3 regions of the Staphylococcus sp. MZ3 genome follow, and region 2 is predicted to be linked to each of the others. Evidence: predicted binding sites of a transcription regulator. Region 2 holds the regulator's gene; each other region holds the start of a gene.
The links. The regulator Rex, encoded in region 2, represses fermentation and respiration genes when NADH is low (regulators of the CRP and FNR family bind a similar motif). The targets are predictions, from matches to a motif close to TTGTGAAATATTTCACAA.
Positions count from the first base shown of each region.

Region 1: KI230_RS13115 (L-lactate dehydrogenase) is a predicted target of Rex. The motif match lies at 1,427-1,444, and genes of this name have one in related genera.
Region 3: pflB (formate C-acetyltransferase) is a predicted target of Rex. The motif match lies at 1,222-1,239, and genes of this name have one in related genera.

Region 1 covers NZ_CP076026.1:2,659,292-2,662,589, reverse strand. The annotation lists gene KI230_RS13120 (APC family permease) at 1-955, opposite strand, end outside; gene KI230_RS13115 (L-lactate dehydrogenase) at 1,642-2,601, shown strand; gene budA (acetolactate decarboxylase) at 2,879-3,298, shown strand, end outside.
Region 2 covers NZ_CP076026.1:2,087,905-2,091,202, forward strand. The annotation lists gene KI230_RS10215 (sulfurtransferase TusA family protein) at 90-314, opposite strand; gene KI230_RS10220 (YeeE/YedE family protein) at 374-1,453, opposite strand; gene KI230_RS10225 (redox-sensing transcriptional repressor Rex) at 1,757-2,392, opposite strand; gene KI230_RS10230 (ABC-F family ATP-binding cassette domain-containing protein) at 2,645-3,298, shown strand, end outside.
Region 3 covers NZ_CP076026.1:231,677-234,974, reverse strand. The annotation lists gene pflB (formate C-acetyltransferase) at 1-1,143, opposite strand, end outside; gene hptA (hexose phosphate-binding lipoprotein HptA) at 1,731-2,699, shown strand; gene hptS (hexose phosphate transport sensor histidine kinase HptS) at 2,696-3,298, shown strand, end outside.

The DNA.
Region 1 (3,298 bases), 570 kb from region 2:
CTTGAACAATAGCTGCTACAACACCATGACCACTTTGACGTAAAGCCCAACCAACAGGTTCAGCATTGTTTGCGTATTGTGAGTAATGGAACATACCAACTAACACAAGTGCTACAGCAATAAATAATACGATAGCAACACTTAAAGAACCAAGAATACCTCTAGGCATTGTCTTTTGAGGGTCAAGTGCTTCTGCTGAGTTTGCTGCGATAGAATCGAAACCGATATACGCTAAGAAAATCATTGAAACACCAGCATATATGCCTTGCCATCCACCAAAGTCACCTGTAGCAGTTACTTTGTGTTCTGGAATAAATGGCACATAGTTACTAACATTTATTGCTGTTAAACCTACGATTACAAATAAAATAATAGCTAATACTTTTAAAATAACTAAAATGTTTTCCATACGTGCTGCTTCTGACATACCACGTGATAGTAATAATGCAGTTAATAAAATAACGATAGCAGCAATAATATCGATAAAACCGCCATTCGTACCAAATGGATTTGATAATGCTGCAGGTAATTCGATGCCAATTGGTTTCACAAGTCCGCGTAAATTCGCTGAGAATCCTGATGCAACAAAGGCTACGGCGATAAAATATTCAGCTAATAGAGCCCAACCGGCAACCCATCCAAAAAATTCACCAAATAATACATTGACCCAAGAATAGGCTGAACCTGCAAATGGCATAGCGGCAGCCATTTCTGCATAAGTAAATGCAACTAAACCAGCAACAATAGCAGCGAGTAAGAATGATAACGCAACGGCCGGTCCTGCATGTTCTGCAGCAACAATGCCAGGTAGCGTAAAGATAGATGTCGATACAATTGTTCCTACACCTAAAGCTAAGAAATCACGCACCCGAAGTGTACGCTTTAAATGACCATCTTTATTTTGATAGATAGCCGGATCCTCTTTTCGTGCTATTTTATTGAAAAAACTTCCCATAAACTTTCCTCCCAAACATTCATAAACAATTCTATACGGTGTTTTTTAATATGTTATATCATAGCACAAATAATCAATATTTTGTCTAAAAATTCTGAAAAATCACAACTTTATGTTACGTATTAATGACTTGTCTTGATAACATCCATAGATTTTTTAAATGATAAAACTGATTATAACAGATATTAAATGAATAAGTACTATTTTTTGCTAATTTTCTAACAATTTTGCGCATTATATTTTTAAAATCAATTTCATGTTTATGTCTGATTGGTTAGTTTGTATGAAATGTAATTTTTTGACTATAAAAAGATGCATCAAATATGATGAGGGTAAGGCGGAAAATAGGAGGTTATATAGTAAGTCATTTAAATCGGATAGCCATCCTTTTTAAAATGAAAAAAATAGAAAGCTCAATAGTTTGTTAAAGCCTTTAAATAGCGTCATTACGCAATTTTAGAATGCTAAAAATTGTCACAAATTTCAAATTACGTGCTAAAGCTTGAGATATCAATATTTATTGGCGTTAGAGTGTAATTTGACTCCGCTTACATCTCAGTTTTATGTTTGTAATTTGGTAGCATAATATTATAATAAAATAAAATTGTTAATCTTTAATTTCAGTATAGATATTTTTACGTGTAGTCACGTGTAAAATAAATTCAATTAGGTTAGGAGACATAATTATGAAAACATTTGGTAAAAAGGTTGTATTAATCGGAGATGGATCTGTAGGATCAAGCTATGCCTTTGCAATGGTTACGCAAGGTGTTGCTGATGAATTTGTAATTATTGACATTGCAAAAGACAAAGTAAAAGCAGATGTTCAAGATTTAAACCATGGTACAGTCCACAGTCCTTCACCAGTTGATGTGAAAGCAGGTGAATACGAAGACTGTAAAGATGCAGATTTAGTTGTTATTACAGCTGGTGCACCTCAAAAGCCAGGTGAAACACGTTTACAATTAGTTGAAAAAAATACTAAGATTATGAAGAGCATTGTTAAGAGTGTAATGGATAGCGGCTTTGATGGATATTTCTTAATCGCGGCAAACCCTGTAGACATTTTAACAAGATTTGTAAAAGAATATACTGGATTGCCAGCAGAGCGTGTTATCGGTTCAGGTACTGTATTGGACAGTGCACGTTTACAATATTTAATTAGCCAAGAACTTGGTGTTGCACCTTCAAGTGTTGACGCTAGTATTATTGGTGAGCATGGTGATACTGAACTTGCAGTTTGGTCACAAGCAAATGTAGCAGGTATTTCAGTATATGACACATTAAAAGAACAAACTGGTAGCGAAGCTAAAGCGGAAGAAATTTATGTAAATACACGTGACGCTGCTTATGAAATTATCCAAGCTAAAGGGTCAACATACTATGGTATTGCATTAGCATTGATGCGCATTTCAAAAGCCATTTTAAATAATGAAAATAATGTCTTAAATGTTTCTATACAATTAGATGGTCAATATGGTGGTCACAAAGGCGTTTACCTAGGTGTACCAACATTAGTTAACCAACATGGCGCAGTTAAAATTTATGAAATGCCATTAAGTGCCGAAGAACAAGCGTTGTTCGATAAATCTGTTAAAACATTAGAAGATACATTTGATTCAATTAAATATTTATTAGAAGACTAAGCCTATTTTAAGTATTAATTAGAAATATATTAATGGTAAGAGGATCTATTAGTGTTGCAGTAACATGTGGCACTGATAGGTCCATTTTTTTAGCAAGCATTGATAGAGGCAAAACTTTTGCGTAAAATAATAATTGAATAAAGTATTATGACTCGTGAAAATTTAGTGACATGAATCGAAATGCCGAGGCGTCATTGAGTATAAAGGAAAGTAGTTCTGCATTAAGCACGAAGTAGAGCATGACAACGAGGAATAACTATAGGGAGATGGTTTTGGAATGACGAATGTCTTGTATCAACATGGTACATTAGGTACGTTAATGGCTGGCTTACTAGAAGGAACAGCTACAATTAATGAATTGTTAGAACATGGAAATTTAGGGATTGCAACGTTAACAGGGTCTGATGGCGAAGTAATATTTTTAGACGGGAAGGCATATCATGCTAACGAGCATAAAGAATTTATAGAATTAAAAGGCGATGAGAAAGTACCGTATGCATCGATTACTAATTTTAAAGCGAGTAAGACATTTTCATTGCAACAATTATCACAAGATGATGTATTCGCACAAATTAAAAATGAAATGTTAAGTGAGAATTTATTTTCGGCTGTTAAAATTTATGGCACATTTAAACATATGCATGTACGAATGATGCCTGCTCAGCAACCGCCATATACACGTTTGATTGATTCAGCA
Region 2 (3,298 bases):
ACTAAAACAAAAAAGACTACTTACTCACTTTTAAATTAGCGGAAGTAGCCATAGAATCTAACATCTATTTTATTGTTAAAATGATAACGTTAAACTTTTTGAATTGTAATTGTCCATGAAGCATTATCAATTTGTTCATAGTTTGTTACAGGATATCCATTTTCTGCTGCCCAATTTGGAATAGCTTCCGTCGCTTGCGTGCAATCAAAATCAATTTTTAATTCATCTCCAGATTGCAATGTTGCCATTTTCTTTTGCGCTTCAATTAACGGAAATGGACATACCATTCCTACTGTACCTAATTCGTGTATCATAATTATTTCTCCTTTTCCAATCACTTTTATTTGATCAACATCATTTGCATAATAATCTTCTATACTATTTGCGTTTGCTGTTTAACCTTTGCAGATTGTTGTTGTACTTTTTTCATTGGACGAACAAAGATAAAATGACTCATTGTCCATACACCAACTATCATTGATGCTAGCGCAATCCATCCTTGCCAAGTCATCGTTGCTGTTTCAACCAAACCGTTACCGATAGAACAACCACCAGCAACTGACGCACCAAATCCCATACATATGCCACCAATAGCACTGTTTCGTATTGTAATCTTATCTGGCAATCGCCATTTAAATTCTCTTGATCCTCTAGCTGCAATATATGAACCAATGAAAATTCCTAGAACTAAAAAGACACCCCAATCAATAAATTTAGTTTCACCTGTAATCAAAAAGTGTACTAAATTTGCTGATGGCGTTGTTATACCTAAACCGTCATTTCTTCCAGTTGATGCACTCATTGGCCAAGCTAAGAGTGCGATAAGTCCAATTACAATTGCTGCAATAAATGGATGGTATCGTTTTTCGAAAAGGTAATATCTAATACCTGTATAACGTTGCTTTAGTTTTGGAACAGCAACTCGAACTTTCTTATTATTGAGTGTTCTTACAACTAGAAAAATGGTGATTATAGTTAATATAACGACTAATCCCCAAAACGGAATGCCAGTTGTTTGAGACATATCACTATTTACATTCGTTGGTTGATTAATTTTATCCATTACTTGCTTTAAAATCCCTGTTTTAGTGATTGCTGCAGTAACAGCATATAATACTAATGCAATCCAACTACCAATTAGCCCTTCACCAGCGCGATACCAAGTACCTGTTGCACATCCTCCAGCCAATACTATTCCAATTCCAAAAATAAAAGAACCTATAATTGTTCCCAATATTGGAAAACTATGTGCAGGAATTTGTAAAATATCTGTTGCCGTCAAAATCAATAATCCTATACTTTGAATAGTAATAGCGATTAATAATGCATAGAACATCTTATTATTCTTTTGCACATACATATCTCGAAAGCCACCTGTTAAACAAAATCTTGTTCTTTGCATGACAAAACCTAAGAGTCCCCCGACAATTAAGCCACTAAAAATCATCCACATAATCCTAACCTCTCATTTCCGATAAGTTTAGTATGTATTATAGGTGATGATTTTCTTGTTTTCAACCTTATACACAATATTTTTGATATTTATATTATATTCATATAAGGAAGGCGATTAATTACGATTCATCATTATATCTCTACGTGTTAATTTATTAACCTATACTATATTTATCAACACAACAGTTTTTCCTTTCATTTTCAAACATAACAGAAAAAGCCTGAGACATACTTAGTCCCAGACTGTTCTATAATTAATTAAAGATATAACAAGGTTAATCATTCAAAGCTAACATCACATTTATTCACTGTAATTTTTCATAAAGAATAATAACGACTGTAATTCTATACCTAAGTCAATTTGATGTACTTGCACATCTGAAGGCGTATTAATTCTACCAGGAGTGAAGTTTAAAATACCTTTCACACCAGCTTGGACGAGTTCATCTGCAACTTTCTGTGCAACTCTTTCTGGTGTAGTTAGAATCACAACATCTATTTCTTCCTTCTTCAATGTTGTTATTAATTCATCGTTATCTTTAACAATAACGTTCCCTATTTTCTGGCCAATAACATCTTCTTTTACGTCAAACGCTTCTGTAATCGTCATATCGTCATGTATTGAAAAGTTATATGTGAGCAAAGCTTTCCCTAGGTTCCCAACTCCGACAATTGCGATTTTGATCATGTCACTCTCGCTTAGTTCAGATTTAAAGAAATCCAATAAACTATCTATATTATATCCGTACCCTTTTTTACCTAATTCGCCAAAATATGAAAAGTCACGACGAATTGTTGCCGAGTCAATTTGTAACGCATCGCTAATCGCTTTTGAATTTACACGATCTATACCTTTAGATTTTAATGAACTGACAAATCTATAATATAACGGCAAACGTTTTAAAGTTGCTCGAGGAATTTTAACTTGGTCACTCATTCGCTATTTCCTCCTTCGTGTTTGAATGAATTATATCTATGTATTCAAACGAGTTAGAGCGTAATTGTTAGATTATTAAAAAACAAATAATTGATTACAATGAATACCTAAATATTATACATTATTGAATTTTAAAAATAAATATCTTAGTTTCAAGACGGCGTTTTATACTGTAAAATGGTTATTAATGTAATAATTACGACTTTTTTCATAAGTTAATAAAATTTGAGAAAGACGAAAGGTGAAGATCGAATGATACTTTTACAACTCAATCATATATCAAAATCGTTCGATGGTGAAGATATATTTACTGATGTTGATTTTGAAGTAAAAACTGGTGAACGAATTGGTATCGTAGGAAGAAATGGCGCCGGTAAATCAACATTGATGAAAATTATAGCTGGCGTAGAAAACTATGATTCTGGAAATGTGTCAAAAATTAAAAACTTAAAACTAGGTTATTTAACTCAACAAATGACTTTAAATTCTAATGCAACAGTTTTTGAAGAAATGTCAAAACCATTTGAACATATTAAACGAATGGAAAGCTTAATCAAAGAAGAAACAGATTGGTTATCAAAACATGCAAATGATTACGATAGTGATACATATAAAACACATATGTCCCGTTATGAATCTTTATCGAATCAATTTGAACAATTAGAAGGGTATCAATATGAAAGTAAAATTAAAACAGTACTTCACGGGTTAAATTTTAGTGAAGAAGATTTCAATAAACCTATCAATGATTTTAGCGGTGGCCAAAAAACACGTTTATCTTTAGCTCAAATGCTATTAAACGAACCTGATTTATTACTTTTAGATGAACCTACTAACCACTTAGATTTAGAAACGACAAAGTGGCTTGAAGATTATCTACGTTATTTTAAAGGTGCAATCGTCATC
Region 3 (3,298 bases), 940 kb from region 2:
TGTTTTGAAGTTGTCAGGTAAACGTACTGACCATAATACTGTTAAGTTTGGTTCTGGTGCTGGACCTAAGTTATCTAATGAGTGTAAGAAACGGAATGAGTTTTTCGTAACAAGTGGACGTCCGTCAATACCTACACCACCGATAGATTCAGTTACCCAAGTTGGGTCTCCAGAGAATAATTCATTGTAATCAGGTGTACGAGCAAATTTAACAATACGTAATTTCATGATGAAGTGGTCAATAATTTCTTGAACTTCGCTTTCAGTAATAACGCCTGCTTTAAGGTCACGTTCAGCATAGATATCTAAGAATGTTGATGTACGACCTAAACTCATTGCTGCACCGTTTTGTTCTTTAATTGCAGCAAGGTATGCTAAGTATAACCATTGAACTGCTTCTTTGAAGTTTTCTGCTGGACGGCTTAAATCAAAACCATATTTTTGTCCAAGTTCTTTTAATTCTTTTAATGCACGATATTGTTCTGATAATTCTTCACGTAAACGAATTACATCTTCTGACATTTCTGTAGACATCGTGTTGAAGTCGTGCATTTTTTCTTCCATTAAGAAATCTACACCATATAAAGCTACACGACGATAGTCACCGATAATACGTCCACGTCCGTATGCATCAGGTAAACCAGTGATTACACCTGCTTTACGGCAGTTCAACATTTCTCTAGAATATGCATCGAATACACCTTGGTTATGTGTTTTACGATAATCTGTAAAGATTTTTTCAGTTTCTTCGTCTAATTCGTAACCGTAAGCTTCACAAGCTGCTTTCGCCATACGAATACCACCGAATGGTTGCATTGAACGTTTGAATGGCTTTTCAGTTTGTACACCTACAATTGTTTCTAAATCTTTGTCTAAATAACCAGCATCATGAGATGTGATTGTTGAAGCTACTTTCGTGTCCATATCCCACATGCCGCCACGTTCACGTTCTTCTTTCGATAACTGCATTACTTGTTCCCAAAGTTTAGAAGTTGCTTCTGTTGGTCCTGCTAAAAATGAATCATTACCTTCATAAAGAGTGTAGTTTAATTGGATAAACTCTCTTACATCTACGTGTCTGTTCCATCTTCCATTTTTAAATCCTTGCCAAGCTGTTGCATGATTTTTATTTGTTTCTAACATACTAAACGCCTCCATCTGTATAATGTTGTGAATTTGAAATGCTATGTTAACGTTTTCATAGTCATTGTAGCATGTTTGTTGTGATTTTTTTCACATAAATTATGTACAATTTTCATCAAATGTATGTCAAAAAATAGAAACTGTACTAATTTGTGTAACAGTAATATGCTAATTGCATTCTGTTACACAACAGTTATAATGTTCACTATTTTCATTGCTTTAAAAGTTAATTTAGGAGTATATATTTGTTTATAAAAAATGATTGTTGATAAGCGTTAAATCAACACTTAGAAAGATTTACTTTTATATATGAAGAGACTGGATTAAATACTTTTATTGACGTAAAAATTCACTTTTGAACCGTTCAATATCTTGCCAATTTTTATATAACAGCTACAAATAAAATATAACAGTTTGATTTTACAACCTCGGTAAGTCATCTTGACAAACAAAAATTATGTGCTATCACAACATTTGCAACGTCTTAACAAGTCATCTTTAAACATTTCTAAATATTTAACATTACTTATGCGTCATTTATTGCTAAAATTATTGTATTAAAATATACATAGAATTGATGGGATATCATGAAATCAAAAATTTATATCTTGCTATTATTTCTCATTTTTTTATCAGCATGCGCTAATACGCGTCACTCTGAATCAGATAAAAATGTATTAACAGTTTATTCTCCGTATCAATCAAACTTGATTCGTCCAATTTTAAATGAATTTGAAAAACAAGAGCATGTCAAAATTGAAATCAAACATGGATCTACTCAAGTACTGCTTTCAAACTTGCATAACGAAGATTTTTCGGAGCGTGGTGACGTCTTTATGGGTGGTGTGTTATCAGAAACAATTGATCATCCAGAAGATTTTGTTCCCTATCAAGATACATCTGTAACACAGCAATTAGAGGATTATCGCTCGAACAATAAATATGTTACTAGTTTTCTATTAATGCCAACAGTTATAGTAGTGAATTCAGATTTACAAGGAGATATTAAGATTCGAGGTTATCAAGATTTATTACAACCTATACTTAAAGGTAAAATTGCGTACTCAAATCCAAATACAACAACGACAGGCTATCAACATATGCGCGCTATTTATAGCATGCATCATCGAGTAAGTGATGTGCATCAATTCCAAAACCATGCGATGCAACTGTCAAAGACGTCTAAAGTCATTGAAGATGTTGCAAAAGGTAAATATTACGCAGGTCTAAGCTACGAACAAGATGCACGCACATGGAAAAACAAAGGTTATCCTGTATCAATCGTTTATCCAATTGAAGGAACAATGTTAAATGTTGATGGTATTGCTTTAGTTAAAAATGCACACCCTCATCCTAAGCGTAAAAAGTTAGTGCAATATTTAACAAGCCGCTCAGTACAACAACGATTAGTTGCAGAGTTCGATGCCAAGTCAATTCGAAAAGATGTTAGTGAACAAAGCGATCAGTCTATCGAAAATCTTAAGAACATACCTTTAATACCGAAATCTAAATTACCGGACATTCCGCATCATAAATTTTTGGAGATGATTCAATGACGGCATACAAACCTTATAGACATCAGTTGAGACGATCGTTATTTGCGTCTACTATTTTTCCAGTATTTTTAGTCATTATTATTGGACTAGTAAGCTTCTATGCCATCTATATTTGGATTGAGCATCGTACGATTCATCAACATGTTGATGAAAGTCAGTCATCTTTACATCACACTGAAAAGCAGATTCAGACATTTATTACACAGCATAATAATTCGTTTCAAGAGCTCGATTTAACAAATCATCATGATGTGACCGCTACAAAACGTGAATTATTAAAATTAATACACCAACAGCCCGCAACACTTTATTATGAATTATCTGGACCAAATCAGTTTATAACCAATAATTATGAACATTTAAACACTAAAAATATGTATTTATTTTCAACGCATCAGCTTAAATTCAAAAATAGTACATATATGCTTAAAATTTATATGGCTAACAGCCCACGTTTAAGTGAAATTAAGAAAGATAACCGACAATTCGCACTTATCGTTGATCAATATGACAATATTTTATACGCCAACGATGACCGTTTTACTATAGGTGAAAAGTATAGACCACAACAATTCGGATTTATGAATGAATCTGTAAAA